One region of the Ideonella lacteola genome, then DNA from elsewhere that is predicted to be linked to it. Evidence: predicted binding sites of a transcription regulator. Region 1 holds the regulator's gene; each other region holds the start of a gene.

Region 1 (5,010 bases):
CACCATCAACATTCCCCACGTGTTGGATTTCGTGGCTGGTGCGGGCGGCGACCGACTCGACCTGGATCAACTCGTCCACTGGCTCAACGGAGAGCGCCTCGACAGCAACCCGTTCCTCGATGGCCGACTGAGCTTCCAGGCGACCAGCGATGGGGTGCTGTTGATCAGCCAGTATCCCGGTGATGGCGACCGCTACGTGGAGCTGGAACTGCGCGGCGTCGACGCTGCCGCCCTGACGGTTGAGAACATCGCTGGTGGCTACGACCCGAATGGTGACTTCGTGGTGCGCGATCTCGTCGGCGGCAGTCTCAACGACACGCTTCAGGGGGCAGATGGCAACGACACCCTGGCTGGCGGCTCGGGTAACGATCTGCTGGACGGCTTGCTCAGCGGCGCGGACAGCCTGTCCGGCGGTGCTGGGCAAGACACGCTGCTCGGCTTCTCTGGCGCCGATGTGCTGCATGGCGATGGCGGCCGCGACGCGCTCTTTGGTGGCAGTGGCAGCGACACCTTGGTGGGTGGCGAGGGCGACGATGACATTGGCGTGTCGGCGGTGGTCCATGGGGTTCGCGTGTATGGCGCCGGGCTCGTGGGTGGCGATGGCCGAGACCTGATCCTGGGTGGCGCGGGACGCGACCACCTGATGGGCCACCGTGGCAACGACACCTTGGCGGGTGGCGCGGGCGACGACGATCTGTACGGCGATGGATTCAATGGCGTGTGGGTCGGCCACGAGCCTGACAACGACGTGTTCGTCTTCAGTGGCGCCGCCATCGACGGCGTGGACCACGTCCACGACTTCAGCACCCGGGCGGCGAACAACCATGACGTGATCGACCTGAGCCTGTTCTTCGGGGCCGAAGGCGCGACCGTGATCGACGGCCAGCCCAACGCGGGCGACGACTTCGATCCGCTGACGGGCCCGGTGCAGACCAGCGGCCAGAACGTGCTGAGTTTCGAGGCCATCTTCGACCACCCGCCGAGCACCGACGATGTGGCAGCCTTGCTGGCCGGCAGCCGGTTCGAGGCGCAAAAGGGGCAAGCCGTGCTGGTGCACAACGGCGCCAGCGGTTCGTCGGGCGAGGTCTACCTTTACGTGGGCAGCGACGCCGTCGACGACGGCAACGAGGCGCTCGATGCCGGCGAGCTTCGCTTGGTTGCCGTCATTTCAGATTCGGTGTTCTCGCAGTGGACGGCCGATCAACTCCAAACCAGCGGCACGTCGACGGCGGAGCAGCTCGCGCCGTGGGAGCCTGCGCCGGCCATGGCGAGCCATCAGGCCATCGATCTGGCCATGGCTGCCTGGATGGGTGCGGACGGCGGCCACCGTGGGTCGCCAGAGGCATGGTGGATGCCTCAGGATGGGCACTACATGGTTTGAGGCGCGGCCATGCGGGGGTTCACCACTCCCGCAACTTCACCCGCAGCCGTGCGATCGACTGGCTGTGCAGCTGGCACACCCGAGACTCGCTCACGCCCAGCACAGCGGCGATCTCCTCGACGGTGCCCGCGAAGGAGTCGTCGTCAAACCTGCGATTCGGCGACGCCTGGTGCGCAGGCGATTCTCGTCAGGGTCATGCAGCTACACTTTCAAGCTCACAAAAATGATCGAGGGATAGAAACTTTGAGCCTATTGATGAGTGCACGCGCCTGGACGGCGGTCGGTTTGTTGACCATCTTCGCGGCACCAGTACACGCGGTGGTCTACGACTGCGAAGCGCTGCCGGCCAAGGGCAGCGAACCGCGTTCGGCCGCTTGGGCGATGAACAACAAGGGCCATGTCGCCGGACAGGCCACATTCCCGATCAAGGGCTTCTCCGGCGATGCTGCGGCACTGTGGAAGCAGCATGACCGGGCGCCGAAGAACCTGGCCGCCGATATCGAAGGCATGGCCAGCTCGCAGGCCTGGGACCTGAATGACCGCGGCCAGGTCGTTGGTGCCGCCAGCCCCCAATGCGATCAATGTGACGGTGAACGCAAGCCTTACCTGTGGCAGGCCGGGTCCTCGACGCAGCTGCCCATGCTGACCAGCGGTGACTGGCGGACTGGCGAGGCTATGTCGATCAACAACAAGGGTCGCATCGTCGGCTGGAACTTCATTGATGGCATGACCTACGCCGTCCTTTGGCGCGATGGAAAGGCCGTCAACCTGCCTTCGCTGGGCTCCCTGACGGGGCAGGGCCAGACACCGTCCACCGCTCTGTTCATCAACGACGACAACGTCGTCGTCGGCAGCAGCATCCGGGTGCTGGGTGAAGGCTCTGATGTCGCCGTTCGCTGGGACGCCAAGGGACGCATCACCGAGCTCGACGGGTCGGTGGCCAGGGGCGTCAATCGCGCCGGCACGGTCGTCGGACAGCGCAATGGGCAGGCCGTGGCCTGGCTGAACGACAAACCTGTCATGCTGAGCGTGGATGCCGATGCTGGCGAGAGCGTCGCCTTGCACATCAACGAAAGCGGATCGATTGTCGGCAGCATGTCAACGAGTGCGGGGACCGCGGCGGTGCTCTGGACGGGCTTGCACCAACAGCCGCTGAAGCTGACCGGCCTGGTTGGCAATGCATGCGGGCTTGCCGGCTCGTTCGAATTCGAGTCCGCCAACGACATCCTAGACAACGGGCAGATCCTGGTCACAGGCTACCGGGAACCCTTCCTGCGGACAGCCTTTGTGCTGACGCCGCGCTAGGGTTCATCCACGCGCCAACGAAAACGCCTCCCTCGGGAGGCGTCTTTCATTTCAGGCGAAGTGCCGATGACGGACAGCGGCTCTTGGCGCCAATCATCACCACTCCCGCAACTTCACCCGCAGCCGTGCGATCGACTGGCTGTGCAGCTGGCACACCCGAGACTCGGTCACGCCCAGCACGGCGGCGATCTCCTTGAGGTTCATGTCGTGCTCGTAGTACATGCTCATCACGTACTGCTCGCGTTCAGGCAGTTTCTTGATGGCATCGACCAGCGCCTCGCGCATCCGGTGGTCTTGCAGCTGGGCCAGCGGATTGGCCTCTTCGTTGGCCACGTGGCGGTCCAGGAACTCGTCGCCCCCTTCGTCGCCCACCATGTCTTCCAGGTACACCAGCTGCGTGCCGCGCACCTTGGTCAGCGTGTCCTGGTATTCGGTGAGCGAGACGCCCATTTCCTTGGCGATCTCGCTTTCCTGCGGCGCGCGGCCGTAGATCTGTTCGAGCTTGTGCACGGCCGCTTCGATCTCGCGCTGCTGGCGCCGGTTGCCGCGGCTCATCCAGTCGCTGCCGCGCAGCTCGTCGAGCATGGCACCTCGGATGCGTTGGGTGGCGAAGGTCTCGAACTGCACGCCCTGCTCGGTGTCGAAGCGGCCGAGCGCGTCGTGCAGGCCGATCATCCCGACCTGGATCAGGTCGTCGATCTCGACGTTCGCGGGGAGCTTGGCGATCATCTGGTGCGCAAGTCGCCGCACCAGCGGGCTGTACTGCTTGAGCATCGCGTTGGCGTCTGGGCGGCCGTTGGCGGTGTACATGGGCGGTCTCCGAGGGAACGTGTCAATCAGAAGGCTTGCGGATCGTGCGCACCCGCCGATCCGAGGGTCAGCGGGGCGAGGCCGAAGCCGGTGTCCGGCGCTTCGGGATCGAGCAACTGGTTGGCTGCCAGGCGGGCGAGGGCCGGCGTGGCGGGTGAGGTGGCGGGCTCGCGCTTGTCGAGCCAGACGGCCTCGCGCACGACCGTGCCGAGGAAGCTGTCGGCCGTGTCCGCCAGGCGCTCGGCGATGCGTTGGGCGGCGCGCGGCGCCCCGGCCATGCCGGTGAGCAGATCGAAGGTCATCAGCCCCGAGCGCTGCGCCAGCAGCTTCATCGAGGTGTAGGCGTCGGTGAGGCTGGCCGGGTCGAGCGTGGTGGTGAGCACGGTGCGCACCTCGCGCCGGCCCAGCAGCCGAACCAGGTCTCTGGCGTTGGCATGCAGCAGCACCACATCGGCTTGCGGGGCGGCCTGTTCGACCGCGTTCAGCCAGGCTTCACAAGAGCCCCGGCTGTTCACGTGCCGCAGCGGCAGGCCGCGCGCGGCGAGGTAGCTCATGTTGGGGCCGAGTGTTTCGATGGCGGCTGCGAGATCCACCTCGGCCATCGCATTGGCGCGCGGTGCACTGTCCGCCGCATCGACGACCAGCGTGTGCGCTCCGAGCTCGGTGAACGCGCCGGCCAGCCGCTCCAGCAGGATCGGCGTGCAATCGACATGGGCGTTGAACGCGACCGGCACCAGGCGCTGGCGACGGCCCGATGCGAACAGCCGGCGCAGGCCGTCGGCCTGGTCGGCCGGCGTGGAGGCGTCTTCGTAGGTGGGGTAGGTCGAACGCATCGAGGTCTTCCGGCTCAGATCCGAAGCGAGGCGCCCGAGCGACCGCCGCCGCGCTGCGATGACGAGAACACCAGCTGCACGTCTTCGGCCTCGAGCTTCCAGGCCGAGTGCGTGGGCGCGCGCATTGCACGCTGCACCAGTGCATTGGCCGACAGGCGATGCCAGTCTTCGGGCACGCGCTGGCCGTTGGCCACGCCCAGCACCTTCAGCTTGTGGCGGATCAGCGCGTCCAGCGCCGGGGCGAGCTTCACCGCCTCGTCGATCTTCGACAGCACCACACCCTTGCATTGGGCGGCGCGCCAGTTGGTGATGACTTCGTCGATCGTCTCGCCCTGGGCCGAGGCGTCGACCACCAGCAGACGCTGGATCGAGCGGTGGCTCAGCATGTCCAGCAGCTCGCGGGTGCGGCTGTCGCGCTGGGCCATGCCGGCGGTGTCGATCAGCACCATCTTCTTGCCGGACAGCAGCTCCAGCAGGTCTTCCAACGACGCCCGGTCGTGGGCGGTGTGCACCGGCACGCCGAGGATGCGGCCGTAGGTGCGCAGTTGTTCGTGCGCGCCGACGCGGTAGGCGTCCAGCGTGATCAGGCCGAGGTTGGCGGCGCCATATTGGGTGGCGAAGGCCGCGGCGAGCTTGGCGGTGGAGGTGGTCTTGCCCACGCCGGTGGAGCCGATCAGCGCG
Region 2 (5,010 bases), on a different contig from region 1:
CTCGATCTGCAGTGTGCCGTCGCCCAACTCGCTGCTGGAACTGGCCAGGGCCGTGGCGGTGGTCACCGTCTGCGCTGACGCCAGCTGCGACACAGTGACCGAGTAGCGGCCCGGCGCCGCGCCCGACGTCGTGCTGCCGCTGACGATCGTGCCATCGCTGGAGGTGACCGATGTCTGCCCCCACAGGCTCAACGAGCCGATCGCGCCGGCTTTGTCCCGCATGGCGGACACCAGGCTCTGCAGCTTGCCCACCGAAGACAGTTGCGTCTTGATGCCAGTGGTTTCAGCCGCCAGCAAATCCACCGGCTTTCGCTCGGCGCCCATGAGGGCCGAGATGATGGCTTCCGACTGCAAGCCGCTGCCGACGCCGAGTGAGCTGATGGTGGGCATGGTGGTTCCTTGGGGTTCTGAACGGGTGATCGGCGGGTGGCGCGAAAACTTGAGCGCTCTGCGCCAGGCCAGGAATGAAAACGCGCCGCAAGAACCCGGGGCGCTATCGGTGCATCCCTCGGGCGCCGGCGGCGCGCATCAAAAACGGTTCAGGCCGGCTGTCGACCGGGCTGATTCATCAACCCTGGAGCAGGCGCAGGACCTGCTGCGGCAGCGTGTTGGCCTGGGCCACCATCGCGGTGCCGGCCTGCTGCAAGATCTGCGCTCGACTCATGGCCGCGGTTTCCGCCGCGAAATCGGCATCCATGATCCGGCTTCGGGCGGCCGCCTGGTTCTCCACCGACTGTTGCAGGTTGGAGATGATGGCGTCGAACCGGCTCTGGGTGGCACCGAAGGTGGCCCGCGTGTTGTTGACGCTGTCCATCGCCAGGTCGATGTTGTCGATCACCGTGGCAATGTCGCCGATCGTCGCTGCGGCGTCGATCGCCGCGGTCGTCGAGGTGACCGCCGTGATGTCGGTGGCGGTCGTCAGGTCGACGGTCGTGATGTTGATCACGTCATCGGCGGTGGTGTTCGCACCGATCTGGAACGTCAGCGTCGTCGCGTCAGAGCCCAGGATGTGCTTGCCGTTGAAGGTGGTTCCGCCCAGCACGCGGCCGATTTCCGACTGCAGTTCCTGGAACTCCTTGTTCAGCGAGTCCTTGTCCGAGCTGGAGTTCGTCGCGTTGCGGGCCTGGATCGCCAGTTCGCGCATGCGTTGCAGCGCATCGCCCACCTTGGAGAGGGCGCCTTCAGCGGTCTGCGCCAGCGAGATGCCGTCGTTGGCATTGCGGATGGCGACGTTCATGCCGCGCACTTGTGCGTTCATGCGCTCGGCGATGGCGAGGCCGGCGGCGTCGTCCTTGGCCGAGTTCACTCGCATACCGGACGACAGGCGCTGCATGGCGGTGGCCAGCGATGTCTGAGACGCGTTCAAGTTGCGTTGCGCGTTCAGCGACGCAAGGTTGGTGTTGATGGTCTGTGGCATGTGAGCACCTATTCAAAAGTCGACCACGCCCGGCGAACTTGCCGGCTATCCAGAAAAGGCGGCGTACAACCGCCCCCTCCACAAAGCCCGGCACGCTTCACCGTCGATCGAGGTCACTTCGAGCAACCTGGTCTCGGCAGTGTTTGTCGGACCGCGTCTTCGCTTGGCAGCTGAAGACGTTGGATCGAATTCTGAAGAGGCTTTACCCCTTGCAATACCGGGAAATGAAGCCCCTAAGCCCGCCAATTCAAGCCCCCAAATGACGATGCCCCCGTCGGCTCGGCGCCGGCGGGGGCATCTGGGAAGGGTGGGCGCAGCGGGCCGCGCCGCGCCTCTTTGAGCGGCCTCAGCGAAGCAGGCTCAGCACCTGCTGGGGCAACTGGTTGGCCTGCGCCACCATCGCACTGCCCGCCTGCTGCAGTATCTGGGATCGACTCATGTTCGCCGTCTCCGACGCGAAGTCGGCATCCATGATCCGGCTTCGGGCGGCACTCTGCGCCTCGACCGACTGCTGCAGATTCGCAATGATCGCGTCGAACCGCCCCTGCGTGGCACCGAAGGTGGCGCGCTGGTCGTTGATCGTGTCGATCGCCGTGTCGATGTTGTCGATCACCGTGGCGATGTCGCCGGTGGTGGCCGTCGAATCGATCACGGCTGCCGTGCCCGTCACCGCCGTGATGTCGGAGTTGGCGGTCATGTCCTCGGTGGTGAGGTTCACCGTGTCATCGGCCGTGGTGTTGGCGCCGATCTGGAAGGTCAGCGTGGTCGCGTCCGCACCGAGCACCTTCTTGCCGTTGAAGGTGGTGCCACCCAATACGCGGGTGATTTCAGATTGCAGCTCCGAGAACTCCTTGTTCAGAGAGTCCTTGTCCGAGCTCGAGTTCGTGGCGTTGCGGGCCTGCACCGCCAGTTCACGCATGCGTTGCAGCGCGTCGCCCACCTTCGAGAGGGCGCCTTCAGCGGTCTGCGCCAGCGAGATGCCGTCGTTGGCATTGCGGATGGCGACGTTCATGCCACGCACTTGCGCGTTCATGCGCTCGGCGATGGCCAGGCCGGCGGCGTCGTCCTTGGCCGAATTGATGCGCAGGCCCGAAGACAGGCGCTGCATCGACGTGGCGAGAGACGACTGCGACATCGACAGATTGCGCTGGGCATTCAGCGATGCGACGTTGGTGTTGATGGTCTGAGGCATGTTGATAACTCCACTAAGGTTCCGAAAGTCTTCCGGTAAAGCACCGGCGTCCGATACACGCTAATGCCGGGGCCCCACCAGTCGGTCGGCATCCTGTATGCCGCCAGATCCGTGGTCATCTCACCGGACCGCAGGGTTTGCGTGATTGCTTGCCCTGTTGGTTTGGGTATCGGAATGGACTCGGGAAACCTTGAGAGTTTTTTTGCCTCGGTGGGCCAGCACCCGGGGGTTCCGGGGGCTGTCTCACTCGAGCGGGGGAAGAATCTTTGGAACTGCGGTGTGTTTCACCGCCAATTCTTCCCCCGCTGTCGCGCCTCGCTCACTCGTTATTCACTCGGCGCGGGCCGCTGGGTCATCGAAGCAAGGACAGCACGCTCTGCGGTTGCGAGTTGGCCTGCGCCACCATCGCTGTGCCGGCCTGCTGCAATATCTGCGCTCGACTCAGGTTTGCTGTTTCTGCCGCGAAGTCCGCATCCATGATCCGGCTTCGTGCCGCACTCTGCGCCTCCACCGACTGTTGCAGGTTCGAGATGATCGCGTCGAAGCGGCCCTGGCTGGCACCGAAGGTGGCGCGCTGGTCGTTGATCGTGTCGATCGCCGTGTCGATGTTGTCGATCACCGTGGCAATGTCGCCCGAAGTCGCCGTGGCATCGATCACCGCGGTCGTTCCGGTCACCGCCGTGATGTCGGAGTTGGCCGTCATGTCTTCGGTGGTGATCGAGACGGTGTCGTCGGCCGTCGTGTTGGCGCCGATCTGGAAGGTCAGCGTCGTGGCGTCCGCGCCGAGCACCTTCTTGCCGTTGAAGCTCGTGCCGCCCAGCACGCGGGTGATTTCAGACTGAAGCTCCGAGAACTCCTTGTTCAGCGAGTCCTTGTCCGAGCTGGAGTTCGTGGCGTTGCGGGCCTGCACCGCCAGTTCACGCATGCGTTGCAGCGCGTCGCCCACCTTCGAGAGGGCGCCTTCCGCGGTTTGCGCCAGCGAGATGCCGTCGTTGGCGTTGCGGATCGCCACATTCATGCCGCGCACTTGCGCGTTCATGCGTTCGGCGATGGCGAGGCCGGCGGCGTCGTCCTTGGCAGAGTTGATGCGCAGGCCCGAAGACAGACGTTGCATCGTCTGAGCCAGCGAGGCTTGCGAAGCCGACAGGTTGCGCTGAGCGGTCAACGAGCCGACGTTGGTATTGATGACGGATGACATGTGAGTTACTCCTTCACGGGGGTTCCGAAAGCTGACCCTTACCGGGTCTTGGTTGCGCCCCCGTTAGAAAGTGGTTGGGGCCGTGATTTGCTTTTCGGAGCCTTGATCGAAAGACTTGAGCCTTTTTTTGCCCGCTTATCGATCGATTGACTTGCCGGGGGTGGGTCAAGCCAGGCCGGCGAGCGCCGGCGGCAGCGAAAGACACGCCGCCAAGTTCTGTCTTATCGGCCGATGCCGCCGCCGCCATATATCTAAAGTGCGCGCATGAGCCACGCACCCGTGCCGCCTGTGCAGAGCTGCGCACCGCGCCGCTTCCGCGTGGCCGCGGTGATGATCGTGCGCAACGAAGCCGAACGAATCGGCCGAGCGCTGGCCAGCGTGCTGCCTTATGTCGACGAGGTGCTCGTGTTGGACACCGGATCGACCGACGACACCGTTCGGCTGGCCCAAGCGGCAGGCGCCCGTGTCGAACACTTTGAATGGGTCGACGACTTCTCGGCCGCGCGCAACGCGGCGCTCGATGCCGCTGGCGCCGACTGGCATGTGGTGATCGACGCCGACGAATGGCTGGTCGAAGGCGCCGACGCATTGGATGGCCTGCGACAGCTCGCGCCAGATGTCGTCGGGGCCGTCCGCATCGACAGCGTGGACGACCATGGTGCCGCAGAACAGCAGGTCACCAGCTGGATCAGCCGGGTGCTGCCCGGGCCGGTGCGCTATGCCGGCCGGGTGCATGAGCAACCGCAACACCAGCACCCTGTTCGCCGGATGCCAATCAGCTTCGGCCACGACGGCTATCGCCACGAGGCCTTGAAGACCAAGGCCGGGCGCAACCGGCGGCTGCTCGAACGCGACGTGGCCAATCGGCCGGGGGATGCCTACGCCTGGTATCAGCTCGGCAAGGATCACGATGTTTACCAGCGCTACGAGGAGGCCCTGGGTTGCTTCGATCGCGCAGAGGCCTTGCTGGCCGCGGCCACGTCCGAAGCCGACGCGCCCGCGCCTGCCTGGATGCACGACCTGACGGTGCGCAGCCTGCACGCCCTGAAGTGCACGCGTCGCCACCCCGAGGCCTTGATGCGCGCCGAGGCCGGGCTGGCCCGATGGAGCGACTCGCCCGACTTCTTCTTCGCCTTGGGCGATCTGCTGCTGGACTGGGCCGCCGACGCGCCCGATCGCGCGAGCGAACTGGTGCCGATGATC
Region 3 (5,010 bases), on a different contig from region 1:
GCGCGAACACCGGGCAGGGCCGAGATGCCGGCCGTGAGTTCACCCGTCTTGTTCACCGTGCTGTTCGCGCTTTGGCTGGCCGCCACCTTCTCGACGATCTGGATCGTCAAGGTGTCGCCCACCAGGCGGGCCCGGTGGTCTTCGAACATCGGCCGGTAGCTCGCGGCCTGGTAGATCGAGCCCGTCACGGGCGGCTGGGGCGCCGCCGCGTAGGCGAAGTTGGGCATCATCGCCGGGATGGGGGTGGGCCCGGAGGCTGGCAGCTCCGGCGCGGTGGCCGTGGGAAAGTCGACCCGGGCCTCGCTGGGCAGCACCGACTCGCAAGCGGCCAGCGACAACAACGGCAGCGCGAGCGCCATCGATCGAATCAAGGGGGTCATGGCGTCACTCATCGAAGTCATCACAGCTGAGACAGGCGCTGCAGCATCTGATCGGAAGTGGAGATCGCCTTCGAGTTCAGCTCGTAGGCGCGCTGCGTCTGGATCATCGACACCAGTTCCTCGACGACGTTGACGTTGCTCGTCTCCACGAAACCCTGCTGCAGCGTGCCCAGGCCCGAGTTGCCCGGTGCGGCACTGGTCGGGGTGCCCGATGAGGCCGTCTCACCGAAGAGGTTGCCACCGCGGGGCTCGAGGCCGCCCGGGTTGATGAACGACGCAATCTGCAACTGGCCCACCGCCTGCGGCTGGGCCTGGCCGGGCAGCGCCACCGTCACCGTGCCATCGGGTGCGATGGTCACGCTTTGCGCGGTGGCGGGAATGGTGATGCCCGGCTGCACGAGGTAGCCGGCATTGGTGACGATCTGGCCCTGGGCATCGAGCTGGAACGAGCCATCGCGCGTGTAGGCAGTGCCGCCATCGGGCGTCGTGATCTGGAAGAAGCCGTTGCCCTTGATGGCGACATCCAGGTTCCCGCCGCTTTGCTGCAGGTTGCCCTGGGTGAAGTTGCGCGCGGTGGCCACCGCACGGGTGCCGAGCCCGACCTGCAGGCCGGTGGGCAACTGGGTCTGTTCCGAGCTGGCCGCCCCGGACTGGCGCAGGTTCTGATAGATCAGATCCTCGAACTGCGCATGGGCCCGCTTGTAGCCGCTGGTGGCGACATTGGCCAGGTTGTTCGAGATGTGGTCCAGCTGGGTTTGCTGGGCTTCCATCCCGGTCTTCGATATCCAGAGCGAGCGAATCATGAGCGTGAGCTCCCGGTGTACTTCACGCCGATGATCCGCCGGGCTTGAGGGCGCCAAGCCGCCGAAAAGAAGGGGCTTTGGCCGCCTGATGCGGCAGCCGGCCGACGCAGGGGCCTACACCCAGAGTCGATAGACCCAGAACGACTCGTCGTGCACGAAGCGGTGCGCGAACTCCGACGGCGTGAAGCCACAGATGCGACGGCAGATCCGGATCAGGTGAGACTGGTCGGAGAAGCCTTCGTCCTGCGCCAGCGCGGCCCAGTCGAAGGGCTCGCCAGCTTCATGGCGGGAGCGGGCCGAGAAGAACAGGCCTTCGGTGCGCACCAGCGTCTCCCAATCGCGCAGCGACCGTCCGCTGTACGACTTGATGCGCCGCTCAACCTGCCGCGGGCTCTGCCCCCGGCGCCATTCATTGGCCTGCCAGGCCAGGCGGTTCACCCATTGGCGACCGACCTGTCGCAACGACGGTGTCGAGCCGGAGCGCCCCAGCACCGCCTGCCAGCGCGGCGCGACGTGGCGCCGCACCACGGCCATCGATTCGGCATCACTCCGGGTGGCCAGCAGTTCGTCGAACATCGGCCGCCAGGAGCTGTCCATCACCTCGTCAGCGGGCAAGTGCCGGTCGATGACGGTCGCCGGATCGATGCCGAACAGGTGCTGCGCCACATCGGCGGTGAAGCAGATCAGGCAGCCGCGCCCGTGATCGGGCGTCCAGAAGGACGATGGCTCCGACTGGCTGCCGGTGACCACCATGTCAGAGCCGAAGGGCTGCCACTGAGCTGCATCGCCGGCACCATGGATTCGGCCGGAGCGCAGCCCCTGGTACCAGCTCAGGCTGAGCAACACCGAGGCAGGGAAGTGCGTCATGCGCTGGGCATCGCTGAGCTGGATGCCTTCTGCTGCCGTGTCGCGGCCGATCATCGCCACGATCGCGCCTTGCAGCGCCGCGGGCGGCAGCAGGAGACGGCCCCGCGTGGGTGAATCGTCGCCGCCCCAGCGCGGCGCCCGTGTCAATGGATCAGGACAGCGGGCCGATGTAAGGGTCTCGGCGGTCTCCATGGCTGCGCAGTTTAAAAGCGGCACCGCCTCCACTCGGCCGGCGGGTGCCACACGTGGGCCCCGGGCGACAGCCGATGTCGCTTTCGTTCAAGCCAGGCCAGCTGGAGTTCGGGTAAGAGGGCCACCGGGCGAGGCCGCGGTTCCCCATGGAACCGGTACGCCCCAGTCGGCCGAAGCAGTCAGGCTTCTGCCACGCCGCTCGACGCGGCTCGCCACGGGTTGCCCTGCGCACCGTAACCGGTGGCGGCCTTGGCGGCCCCCGCTTCGGGCAGCAGGATCTCGATGGATTTGTCCAGCGAGGCCGAAGCGCGGGCGATGGCCTCGCGCAGCGCTGCCACCTGGCCGCCGGCCATCGCGAGGCGACGGCGCAACGCGGGGGGCATGCCTCCGTTGCGGGCTGCGCGGGTGGAATGGTCCACCGCGGCCAGCAAGGCGCGGTGCAGCGCTGTCGAGGCGATCTCGGTGCTGTCGGCGTCGCGGTTTTTCAGCGCCTCGGCCAATTCGGCCAGGCGGGCCTCCACGGCCGTCAAGGCGTTCTCCAGGTCGGAGGTCTGGCGCAGCGCGTTCTGTTCGGCGGGAGAGCTCAGCATGGTGCGGCAAGGTGCTGTGGCGCGCGGCCAGGGTGAATCGGCCCCGCCGTCGCGCCAAGCGCGTACCGGCCGGGGTGACAGTCACTCAGGCGGCTCGCGGGTCGACGAGCCGCCACGTCTTCAAGCGATCAAGACGAATACTTGCGCAAGATTTCTTGCGTGTTGGCGATCAGCTTGTCGGCGATGGCCTCGGGATGGACCTCGAACTTGCCGTCGCGAATGGCCTGCGCCATCCGTGCGACCTTCTCGGCATCGAAGGTGCCATCGTTGTCGACACTGCTCATCAAGCTGGCGGCCGACGAGATGCTGACGGTCGCGCTGGGCTGTGCAGCATCGCTGGCAGCGGTGCCGCCAGTCTTTTCTGCACTGCCAGACTTGCGATCGTTCTGCATCGGCGCCACCGCCGCCTTGTTTTCGAACGAACCGATTTTCATGGTGCTCTCCTGGAATCCGAAACGGCCCGGGCGGGAACTTTCGGCATGGATCGGGTTTCGACAGTGCCCGACGGAACTTTAGGACTATTTTTCACGGGCATCAAAGCACATCGAGCCGGGCTCAAAGCGCCACCTCCACCTGTCGGTCGCCCACCGGGCGGCCCTGCAGCAGGCGGCCGGACTCGACGCGCACCCGCACCGTCTGCCCTTCCAGCCCGGGATTCATCGCTTCACCCTCGGTCACCACCTGCCAGCCGGGGCCGACGGCCACGACCCGCACGGTTTCACCGGCCGCAAACCACTGGCGGGCCTTCAAGTCGCTGACACGCAGCGCCGCACCGGCGGGCAGCGACCGCGCCAGTGTGCGCCCCACAGCGAGCCCTGGCTGGCCGATCGGCGCCCCGGGCGCGGCTGCCAGATCGACCTCGGCTTCGGTGAAATGCCCCGGTTCCAGCACCGTTCCGGCCGGCAAGGCAGCCTGGGTGACGAGCGACCGTGACCAGACCCGCACGGTGATCGGCAGTGTCACATTCCACAGCTTGGTGCCCTGGGTGCATTTCAGGCCGATGCGGGTGCGCCCCCACACCGGCAGCCCCGTGGGCAGATAGGGTTCGATGCGCTGACATGGCGCAAGCTTCAACCGAGGGTCCAGCGAACCCACTTCCACTTCGACGCGGGCATCAGGCAGGCCTGCGCGGCCGGCGCTGTCGCGGGCCATTTTCTGCACCTGGGCACCGATGGCCGACCACTCGGGCGCCGCGGCCGCAGCGCTCGCTTCCTGGCCCCAGGCACAGCCCGCCCATGTCGCGACCGCCAAGACGGCCAGGCACGGCCGGGACGAACGCAGGGTGAACGGGAAGGCAAAAGGCTTCATGCCCGTGACTGTAGGCAAGCCCTGCCCGCGCCAAGGCACGAAATGGGGGTGGGGCCGGGTGCTATTCGACGCTTTGCGGCCAGGGCCGACTTTCACAATCGGCGAACGCGGCGTCGTGTCTGTTTATCGGCCCACCGCGACGAATCTGAAGGGTGCCTCGCCATGAACGTCAACCGCCTGACCCAGAAGCTGGACTTCCATGCCCAGGCCCTGACGCTGCGCGCCGAGCGCCAACGGGTGATTGCCAGCAACATCGCCAACGCCGACACGCCGGGCTACCAGGCCCGCGAGATGGATTTCACCACCGCCTTGCAGGCCGCCACGGGCCGGCTGCCCGCCGCCAGCCAGATGGCGACCACCGAACGCGGCCACATGGCGCTGCCGGGCGGCGCCACCATCGAGCAAGCCACGCTGCGGTATGCCACGCCAAGCCAGACGAACCTGGACAGCAACAGCGTCGACATGGACCGCGAGCGCGCCAGCTTTGCGGAGAACTCGGTGAAGTACGAGGCCACGCTGCGGTTCATCAACGGTCATGTCCGCGAAATGCTGGATGCGATGAAGAGCCCTAGCCAAGGCTGAGGAGTCCTGCCATGAGCATGTTCAAGGTCTTCGACATTTCCGGCAGCGCTGTCAGCGCGCAAAGCCAGCGCCTGAACGTGGTCGCTTCCAACCTGGCCAATGCCGACAGCGTGGCCGGGCCCGACGGCCAGGCCTACAAGGCCCGTCAGGTGGTCTTCCAGACGATGCTGATGGGCGCCTCGGGTAGCGCCGCCGGGGCGGACCCGGGCAACCCGGTCGATGGCAGCGCCGGCGTGCGCGTCTCGACGATCACCGAAGACCAGACGCCCGGCCGCAAGGTGCACCAGC

Evidence for each region. Region 1 encodes FliA, which starts transcription of late flagellar genes. Its sites were predicted from a motif close to CTAAAGTTTNNNNNNNNNNNGCCGNTA; they were not measured.
Region 2: a site for FliA is predicted at 2,777-2,803, ahead of AACH06_RS27905 (flagellin domain-containing protein). Genes of this name have one in related genera too.
Region 3: a site for FliA is predicted at 3,322-3,348, ahead of flgM (flagellar biosynthesis anti-sigma factor FlgM). Genes of this name have one in related genera too.

Annotation. Positions count from the first base shown of each region.
Region 1 covers NZ_JBBUTG010000011.1:66,246-71,255, reverse strand. Annotated here, with positions in the region: gene AACH06_RS17315 (calcium-binding protein) at 1-1,381, shown strand, start outside; partial or broken gene AACH06_RS17310 (sigma factor-like helix-turn-helix DNA-binding protein) at 1,401-1,502, opposite strand; gene AACH06_RS17305 (RNA polymerase sigma factor FliA) at 2,783-3,496, opposite strand; gene AACH06_RS17300 (MinD/ParA family ATP-binding protein) at 3,523-4,329, opposite strand; gene flhF (flagellar biosynthesis GTPase FlhF) at 4,344-5,010, opposite strand, start outside.
Region 2 covers NZ_JBBUTG010000032.1:37,904-42,913, forward strand. Annotated here, with positions in the region: gene fliD (flagellar filament capping protein FliD) at 1-390, opposite strand, end outside; gene AACH06_RS27900 (flagellin N-terminal helical domain-containing protein) at 569-1,417, opposite strand; gene AACH06_RS27905 (flagellin domain-containing protein) at 1,764-2,609, opposite strand; gene AACH06_RS27910 (flagellin N-terminal helical domain-containing protein) at 2,962-3,807, opposite strand; gene AACH06_RS27915 (glycosyltransferase) at 4,072-5,010, shown strand, end outside.
Region 3 covers NZ_JBBUTG010000032.1:13,635-18,644, forward strand. Annotated here, with positions in the region: gene AACH06_RS27750 (flagellar basal body L-ring protein FlgH) at 1-380, opposite strand, end outside; gene flgG (flagellar basal-body rod protein FlgG) at 401-1,183, opposite strand; gene AACH06_RS27760 (AraC family transcriptional regulator) at 1,298-2,242, opposite strand; gene AACH06_RS27765 (hypothetical protein) at 2,422-2,832, opposite strand; gene flgM (flagellar biosynthesis anti-sigma factor FlgM) at 2,961-3,266, opposite strand; gene flgA (flagellar basal body P-ring formation chaperone FlgA) at 3,388-4,140, opposite strand; gene flgB (flagellar basal body rod protein FlgB) at 4,303-4,722, shown strand; gene flgC (flagellar basal body rod protein FlgC) at 4,734-5,010, shown strand, end outside.